Linked DNA regions of Exiguobacterium sibiricum 7-3. The protein of the gene in region 1 interacts with the protein of each later gene in a pairwise test. Links are inferred from orthologs where the notes say so. Each region holds a gene or a part of one and is shown on either strand. Other genes may lie near its edges.

Region 1 (3,908 bases):
ACGAATTAACGCAACTTGCTGCCCGGGTCTATCCGAAAATCGAGGATGCAGAACAGGCATTAGTCGAAGACTGGTTTGTAAATGCGCGAGTGTCAGTGGTACAATTGATGGAGGAATTAGCGAATCGTCCGGCGGATTTACCGTTGTTTGTCCAGGAAAAATGGATGAGTCAATTTAAAAATCGGCAAGATGCACGAATTGGTCTGGAACTTGTGACATGTTTCTTTGAAGATGTTCTTCATCTTAAACTGAATCCGTCATGGGAAACGATCACATATGCAAACAGCCGACCATTACTGGAACAAATGGGTGGAAAAAGTCAGACGACGATCACTCGGTGGTTGCAGGCAGTACTCGCAGCCGTTAAGCGGATCGAAGCAAATGTTAATCCTCAATTAACAGTTGAGCGTCTCATGTTTGACTTACAGAAAGGGTAGAGCGATATGCTAGAAGTAGTAGGCGTTCGCTTTAAAGAAGCGGGCAAAATTTATTATTTTGCACCTGGACAAGAGTCATTATCACGAGGACAATCCGTCATCGTTGAGACAGTGCGGGGCATTGAATATGGTGAAGTGGTAATTGCCGATAAACAAATGGACGAAGATGATGTGGTCTTGCCGCTGAAATCGATTCTTCGCGTCGCGGATGATAAAGACGCGATGATCGTCCGTGAAAATAAAATGGCGGCGTTTGATGCGCACGCTGTCTGCGTCGAAAAAATTCGTGAGCACAAGCTCGATATGAAATTAGTCGACGTCGAATATACATTTGATCGAAATAAAGTCATTTTTTACTTCACGGCAGAAGGTCGTGTCGATTTCCGGGAACTCGTCAAAGATTTGGCTGCTGTTTTCCGGACACGCATTGAGTTACGACAAATCGGCGTCCGTGATGAAGCGAAGTTACTGGGAGGAATCGGTCCGTGTGGTCGTGTTCTCTGCTGCTCTTCATTTTTAGGTGAATTTGAACCGGTTTCGATCAAGATGGCGAAAGATCAAAATCTATCCTTGAACCCGACGAAGATTTCTGGTGTCTGTGGTCGTTTAATGTGTTGCTTAAAATATGAAAATGACACATACGAAGAAATGCGACGGGATTTGCCGGATTACGGAAAACGATTGACTGTTCCGGAAGGTGAAGGACGGGTTGTAGGTCTGAACATTCTCGATCAAATCGTCCAAATTGAGTTGAAAGACCGTTCGCGGGTCCTGACATACTCGATGGAGGAACTACTGTCTGTCGGTGCCGTAAAACAAAAACGACCAAAAGAATGACGGGGTGCATACGCGTGGAGAGAGTCGATAAAAAAGAAATCATTACGCGTGTTGATGCGATCGAGCAACAGATTCACTTGCTGACTGAGCATCTGAGCGTTTTGAAGGATCAGCTTGCTTACATGATGGAAGAGAACCAACATCTGTATCTTGAGAATCATCACCTCCGTGAGAAGGTAGAGCGCGATGAGCAACAACCGATTACAGAAGAAGCGCAGGCGGAAGCCGGTACAGGTGCTGGCTATGATAATCTAGGACGACTGTATCAAGAAGGATTCCATATTTGTAACCTGCATTATGGTCAAGTCCGTAAAGACGGAGATTGTCTGTTCTGCTTGTCCATGTTAACGAAACATTGAGAGGCTGACTTCCTAGGAGTCAGTCTTTTTTTCAGAAAGGAAGAACGATATGCCTGAACTATTATCAGATGAGCGACTGGATCATCTGCTTGGAAAAGAAGGACGAATCATTCAAAGTCCCACCGTATTTTCCTACTCTCTGGACGCCGCATTGCTGGCGCAGTTTGCCTGGGTGCCGATCCAACAAGGGAAGTTGGTCGATTTATGTGCCGGTAACGGAGCCATTCCGTTATTTTTGTCTTACCGGACGAAAGGAACGATCACAGGGCTTGAAATTCAACCCCGTCTCGTTGATATGGCCGAGCGTAGTATTCAAATGAATGAAAAACAAGATCAATTGCAAATGATCGAAGGTGACGTCAAGGAAGCCGGGAAACGATTGGGTTATGGTCTGTACGATGCCGTCACATGTAATCCGCCTTACTTCTTGGCAAATGACTCGTCGAACCGAAACATAAGTGAACATTATACGATTGCCCGGCATGAAGTATTATGTACACTTGAGGATTGTATCCGGTCGGCCGCAGATCTTTTGAAACAAGGTGGGAAAACGGCATTCGTCCATCGACCGGAGCGCCTTCTCGATATCGTCACCTTGATGCGTCAGTACCGGCTTGAACCGAAGCGGATGCAGCTTATCTACCCGAAAGAAGGGAAAGAGGCCAACATGTTGTTGATTGAGGGGATCAAAGATGCCAAGCCGGGTCTAAAGGTATTGCCTCCCTTCATCGTCTACGAACAAGACGATACGTACACGTTGCAGATGCGGACTCAGTTTGATGTCTGAACATGCCATCTACATCGTCCGTTGCCGGGACGGCAGTCTCTACACGGGATACGCGATTGATGTCGAAAAACGGTTGGCGACACACAATGCCGGACAAGGTGCAAAGTATACCCGTGCCAGACTGCCGGTCGTGCTCGAATATACAGAAACGTTCGCAACAAAGTCGGAAGCCTTAAAACGTGAGTATGCCATTAAACAATTGACGCGTCTTAAAAAAGAACAACTTATTCAAGGAGGGAGGTCATCTCATGAAAGCAACAAGCAGTTTTAAAGGACAAACAACCGGTTTGTACATCGTGCCGACACCGATCGGTAATCTCGAAGACATGACTTATCGGGCTGTCCGCATCTTGCAAGAGTCCGATCTCGTCGCGGCGGAAGATACACGGCAAACGATGAAATTATTTAATCATTTTAAAATCGACACGAAACTTGTCAGCTATCACGAACATAATAAACAAGTCAGCGGGGCACGGCTATTGGCCGACCTGCATGCGGGAAAACAGGTCGCCCTGGTCTCGGATGCCGGGATGCCGGGAATCTCAGATCCAGGCAGTGATTTGATTCGAGAAGCGATTGCCGAGGATATTCCGGTCGTCGTCTTACCGGGAGCAAACGCCGCATTAACGGCGCTCGTCGCCTCGGGTCTTGCGACAGAACGATTTTTATACTATGGTTTTTTACCGCGTAAGAAAAAAGAACGTCGTGAGGCGCTTGAAACCGTCCGTTATGAAAAAGGTAGCCTTATCTTCTATGAAGCACCGCATCGTCTTAAAGAGATGTTAGGCGCCTTACGGGATGTACTCGGAGAGCGTCAACTGACGTTAGCCCGCGAACTGACCAAACGGTATGAAGAGTATATTCGGGGTTCTGTGACAGAAGCTCTCGAATGGGCCGGAGAAGAAGTCCGGGGGGAGTTTGTCGTCATCGTCGAAGGGTCGACCGAGGAGCGACCGGCGGAAGAGGAACAGGAAGCGGATCCGTTACAACAAATTGAACGGTATATCGAACAAGGTGAAAAGCCGAATGCTGCCCTGAAACGAGTTGCCAAAGAGCGGGGACTCGATCGTCAGGAATTGTATTTGCGTTATCATGAATCCTAAAAAAAGAAGCGACTCCGTTTGGAATCGCTTCTTTTTACTTATTCGTTTCCTGCGTAATGACGGTCGAGGAAGTCTTTTAACTCAACGAGGACACGTTGTGCGCCGTCTGGAGAGAGAATCAATTTACCGTCTGCTAATTTGAAGTTATCTTCCGATACTTCACCTGTTACTTGGCAAGTCATGTTTGGTTTGTATTTTTTAAGGATGATCTGCTCGTTGTCGACATAAATCTCAAGCGCATCCTTCTCTGCGATTTGAAGTGTCCGACGGAGTTCGATTGGAATAACGACCCGGCCGAGCTCATCTACTTTACGTACAATACCTGTTGATTTCATTTTGTTGTTCCTCCTCTGATGTCTAGGTTCTCTTTTTTTTTGGAAAATCG
Region 2 (5,371 bases), on another replicon or contig:
AACGCAGGAAGAATTTTTCCACACATTTAATGCCTTGCATAACGATCAGAAACAAATCATCATCTCAAGTGACCGTCCACCTAAAGAAATTCCGACACTTGAAGACCGATTGCGTTCCCGTTTCGAGTGGGGCTTGATTACAGACATCACACCACCGGATCTTGAAACACGAATTGCCATCCTTCGTAAAAAAGCGAATGCGGAACAACTGGATGTTTCCAATGAAGTCATGCTCTACATCGCGAGCCAGATCGATACGAACATTCGTGAACTCGAAGGGGCCTTAACCCGCGTCATTGCTTACGCCAACCTGGTCGGACGGACGATTGATCCGAATGTTGCCGCTGAAGCGTTGCATAACATCATGCCTGCGAGTGAACCACGAAAAGTCACGATTCGTGATATTCAGGAATCAGTCAGTAAGCACTTTAATCTTCCGTTTGATGATTTAAAAGCTAAAAAACGGACGAAGTCGATTGCTTTTCCCCGTCAGATTGCCATGTACCTGTCGCGGGAGATGACAGAAAGCTCATTACCGAAGATTGGTGAGGAATTTGGGGGACGTGATCACACGACCGTCATTCACGCACATGAAAAAATCAGTACACTCGTCAAATCGGATGGAGAAACAGGAAAAGTCATTGAACAAATCAAGCATGAATTGAAGCATTCGTAAACCTGTGGATAAGCTGTGGATAAAAGAGGCTAGTTATCCACAAGTTATCCACATGCGTTTTGGCTCTATACCAAGTTATCCACCGACTTATCCACACTATCCACAGCCCCTAATACTATTATTAAAAAAATATATTATTATGTTATGATGATGTAACGCCCATTTTGAGAGGAGCTTAACGACAATATGCATATTACAATTCAACGGGATACTTTAATCCAAGCAATTCAAGATGTAGCAAAAGCTGTTTCATCCCGGACAACGATTCCGATCTTAACGGGAATCAAACTCGAAGCCCATGGAGATGGTATGACGCTGACAGGAAGCGATACGGAAATCTCAATCGAACGGACCATCTATGCAGAAGAGAACGGCACTTCATATGTCACGGTTCATCGTGCAGGCAGTGTCGTCTTGAATGCCCGCTTCTTTGGGGATATCGTCAAGAAGTTACCGACAGACGAAGTGATCTTGGAAGTTTCACCAAACTTCATGACACGGATTCAATCGGGTACGGCAGAGTTTCATTTGAACGGACTCGATCCGGATGAATTCCCACGCTTGCCGCAAGTCGACGGAGGACAACAGTTCCGTTTACCAGCTGATCTGTTACGGTCAATGATCCGTCAAACGAGCTTTGCCGTCGCAGTACAGGAAACGCGTCCTGTGTTGACGGGTGTTAACTTCTCGGCGGATAAGGACATCTTGACATGCGTCTCGACGGACAGTCACCGGCTTGCCTTACGACGTGCTCAGTTTGAGACGGACAATGAGATTTCGTTCCAAAACGTCATCGTACCGGGAAAAAGCTTAAACGAATTATCCAAATTACTTAGTGATGGTCACGTCGACATTACGATTACGAATCAACAGATACTGTTTAAGATGAAACATGTCTTATTCTTCTCGCGTCTGCTTGACGGAAACTATCCGGATACATCACGTTTGATTCCGGAAGAGTACCGGACTGCGGTCCGCATGAATGCAAAGGAATTACTTCAAGCGATTGACCGTGCATCACTTCTTGCACGGGAAGACCGTAACAACGTCATCAAGTTCGCAGCTGAAGGAACGACGGCAGTTGAAATTTCTTCCCACTCACCGGAAGTCGGTAAAGTGTCGGAGCAAGTCAGTATCTTATCGCTTGAAGGAGAAGAGCTGAAAATCTCGTTCAACTCGAAATACATGATGGATGCGTTAAAGGCACTCGATGCGACGGATATCGAGATCCAGTTCACCGGTTCGATCCGACCATTCATCCTGCACCCGGTTGACCAAGACAACGTCCTGCAGCTGATCCTGCCAGTCCGGACAGCATGATTCATACCCAAGGAACCCTTTACGTTCCTTGGGCTTTTTTTGAAATCCGTATATACGTTCGTTCATTTTGCCAAATCGCAAGTTTTTTAGTACAATAAAGAGTACGTCATTTATAATATGTAGGTAGGAGGAGTCAAACCATGAATCAAATCAAGATTTCAACAGAATATGTCACATTAGGTCAGTTCCTGAAACTTTCTGATATCATCTCGAGCGGTGGACAAGCTAAACCGTTCCTCGCCGAGGTACCCATTCTTGTCAACGGTGAAGTCGATCAGCGACGTGGTCGTAAATTACGGGATGGAGATGTGATTGACGTAGAAGATTACGGTCAGTTCATCATTAAGAACGAGGGAAACTAACGTGCGACTAGATTCGGTCCGGCTCAGTCATTATCGCAACTATGAGTCGTTGGAATTATCTTTTTCCGAAAAGACGAATGTGCTGATCGGGGAGAATGCGCAAGGGAAGACGAATCTCCTGGAAGCCATCTATGTTCTTGCCCTTGCGAAGTCTCACCGGACGACGCATGACAAAGAATTGATTCAGTGGGATGCCGAGACAGCTCGTGTCGAAGGACGGATTCATAAAAGAAGAGGATCTCACTCGCAGGAAATCGCGATTTCGAGTCGCGGTAAAAAAGCGAAGTTGAATCATCTCGAACAGCGCCGGCTCAGTGATTATGTCGGCGCATTGAATATCGTGTTGTTTGCACCAGAAGACTTACACATCGTCAAAGGCAGTCCACAAATCAGACGTCGTTTTTTGGATATGGAAATTGGTCAGGTCAGTCCGGTCTATCTACATGAACTCAGTCAATATTTAAAAGTTCTCAAACAACGGAATGCGTTGCTGAAACAGTTATCGATTAAAGGTGGGGACGAAACGTTTCTCGATGTCTTGACGGAGCAGATGATTACGCTTGCCGTTAAAATCGTTCAGCGCCGTCATCACTTCATTGCCCAGCTCGAAAAGTGGGCACGTCCGATTCATGAAGGAATCAGTCGTGGACAGGAACAGCTCGTCCTTATTTACCGTTCGGATACATTTAGCAATGATTTGCTCGATGTCGAAGGAATGACTGCTTCTTACATGCAGAAGTTTGGTAAAATAAAGACAAACGAAATCCGAAGAGGTGTGACCTTGTTCGGTCCGCATCGGGACGACTTCGAAATGGAAGTCAACGGTCGGAATGTCCAGACTTATGGTTCACAAGGACAACAACGAACGGCAGCACTCTCTTTGAAGTTAGCAGAGATTGAATTGATTCATGAAGAAGTGGGAGAATATCCATTGCTACTTCTAGACGATGTCTTATCCGAGCTCGATGATCATCGTCAAACCCATTTGCTCGATACGATGCAACAAAAGGTGCAAACCATTCTGACGACAACGAGTGTCGATGGAATTGCACATGAAACGATCAAACAGGCGAAGTTGTTCCACGTGAAACAGGGGGCCGTCATTTTGGAAGAGACATCATACAAAGAAATAGTAGGTGAGAAAACCGATGAGTAATCATGAAGATATGGAATTAGAACAAGGGTACGGTGCCGATCAAATTCAGGTGCTTGAAGGTCTAGAAGCCGTTCGGAAACGTCCGGGTATGTATATCGGATCGACTGCATCGAAGGGGCTTCACCATTTAGTGTGGGAAATCGTCGATAACTCAATCGATGAAGCACTTGCAGGATATTGCGATACGATTAAAGTTACGATTGAACCGGGTAATTCGATTCTGGTTGAAGATAACGGACGGGGAATCCCGGTCGATATCCAGGAGAAGATGGGACGTCCGGCAGTTGAAGTCATTTTGACAGTCCTTCATGCCGGCGGTAAATTCGGAGGCGGCGGATACAAAGTATCCGGTGGTCTTCACGGTGTTGGGGCATCTGTCGTTAACGCACTCTCGACGAAACTTGAAGTTTTCGTCAAACGGAATGAAAAATTGTATTACCAAGCCTATCACCGCGGTGTACCGGCTGCTGATTTAGAGATTATCGGTACGTCGGAAGAAACCGGGACGATGATCCGTTTCTTCCCGGATGATGAGATCTTCCAGGAAACACTTGAATACGATTATGATCTGCTTGCGACACGACTTCGTGAGCTGGCATTCTTAAATAAAGGACTGACGATCGAAATTACGGATGATCGTGCGGATGAACCGATTACGCGCAGTTTCCATTACGAAGGCGGAATCAAGTCGTACGTCGAGCATTTAAACCGTTCGAAAGAAGTCGTCCACGAAGAACCTGTTTATGTGCACGGAAACCGGGACGGGATTGAAGTCGAAGTGGCGTTGCAATATAACGATGGTTTTGCAGCCAACATCTACTCGTTCACGAACAATATCCCGACACATGAGGGTGGAACACACGAAACCGGTTTTAAAACGGCTTTGACACGTGTCATCAATGATTACGCGAAAAAATTCGGTCTGATGAAAGAAGCCGACGGTACGTTGTCCGGGGAAGATGTGCGTGAAGGGATGACGGCAATCGTCTCGATCAAACACCCGAATCCACAGTTCGAAGGACAGACGAAAACGAAACTTGGGAACTCGGATGCACGGACGGCAACGGATACGTTGTTCTCGTCTGCGTTTGAACAGTTCATGATGGAGAACCCGACAAGTGCCCGTGCGATCGTCGAAAAAGGAATGATGGCGTCTCGTGCCCGGATGGCTGCGAAACGTGCCCGTGAATTAACACGACGTAAAGGGGTCCTTGAAGTGAGTTCACTTCCAGGAAAGCTTGCCGACTGTTCATCACGTGATGCGACGATTTCTGAAATCTACATCGTTGAGGGTGACTCGGCGGGTGGTTCAGCAAAATCTGGACGTGATCGTCATTTCCAAGCCATCTTACCGATTCGAGGTAAGATCTTGAACGTCGAAAAAGCACGCCTTGATAAGATTCTTGGCAGTAACGAAATCCGGACGATCATTACGGCGCTCGGAACGAGTATCGGTTCTGAATTCAATATCGAGAAAGCCCGGTATCACAAAGTCATCATCATGACCGATGCCGACGTCGATGGTGCCCACATCCGGACACTGTTATTGACATTCTTCTATCGTTACATGCGTCCGCTTGTCGAGCACGGTTACGTCTACATTGCCCAACCGCCGCTTTACGGGATTAAACAAGGGAAAAACATCACGTACGTGCACAACGAACGTGAGTTGAATGAAGCATTAGCAGCACTTCCGGAAAACGCACGATACGACATTCAGCGTTATAAAGGTCTCGGTGAGATGGATCCGGAGCAACTGTGGGAAACCACGATGGATCCGAGTGGTCGTCAAATGCTGCGTGTCGAATTACAGGACGCGATCGAAGCAGATGAGGTCTTTGACATTTTGATGGGAGA

The links. The genes of interacting proteins can lie anywhere in the genome.
Region 2: the proteins of yabA (region 1) and dnaN interact in binary tests that used the Bacillus subtilis proteins (3 or more experiments, as listed by UniProt). The link is inferred for Exiguobacterium sibiricum 7-3 from one-to-one orthologs.

Annotation. Positions count from the first base shown.
Region 1 is NZ_JHZS01000006.1:34,832-38,739, reverse strand. The notes cover bases 1-2,951. They hold yabA (DNA replication initiation control protein YabA), read left to right. Parts: upstream 1-1,270; coding sequence 1,271-1,633; downstream 1,634-2,951. Other genes in these bases: rsmI (16S rRNA (cytidine(1402)-2'-O)-methyltransferase), read left to right, coding at 2,669-2,951; P402_RS0100855 (GIY-YIG nuclease family protein), read left to right, coding at 2,413-2,691; P402_RS0100860 (tRNA1(Val) (adenine(37)-N6)-methyltransferase), read left to right, coding at 1,683-2,420; P402_RS0100870 (PSP1 domain-containing protein), read left to right, coding at 444-1,274; P402_RS0100875 (DNA polymerase), read left to right, coding at 1-437. In the rest of the region: more of rsmI, read left to right, coding at 2,952-3,523; P402_RS0100845 (AbrB/MazE/SpoVT family DNA-binding domain-containing protein), read right to left, coding at 3,562-3,858. UniProt on the Bacillus subtilis protein: Involved in control of chromosome replication initiation. Inhibits the cooperative binding of DnaA to the oriC region. Thus negatively regulating initiation of chromosome replication.
Region 2 is NZ_KK211190.1:4,120-9,490, reverse strand. The notes cover bases 23-2,929. They hold dnaN (DNA polymerase III subunit beta), read left to right. Parts: upstream 23-862; coding sequence 863-1,996; downstream 1,997-2,929. Other genes in these bases: recF (DNA replication/repair protein RecF), read left to right, coding at 2,360-2,929; yaaA (S4 domain-containing protein YaaA), read left to right, coding at 2,137-2,358; dnaA (chromosomal replication initiator protein DnaA), read left to right, coding at 23-676. Outside these bases: more of dnaA, read left to right, coding at 1-22; more of recF, read left to right, coding at 2,930-3,514; gyrB (DNA topoisomerase (ATP-hydrolyzing) subunit B), read left to right, coding at 3,525-5,371. UniProt on the Bacillus subtilis protein: Confers DNA tethering and processivity to DNA polymerases and other proteins. Acts as a clamp, forming a ring around DNA (a reaction catalyzed by the clamp-loading complex) which diffuses in an ATP-independent manner freely and bidirectionally along dsDNA.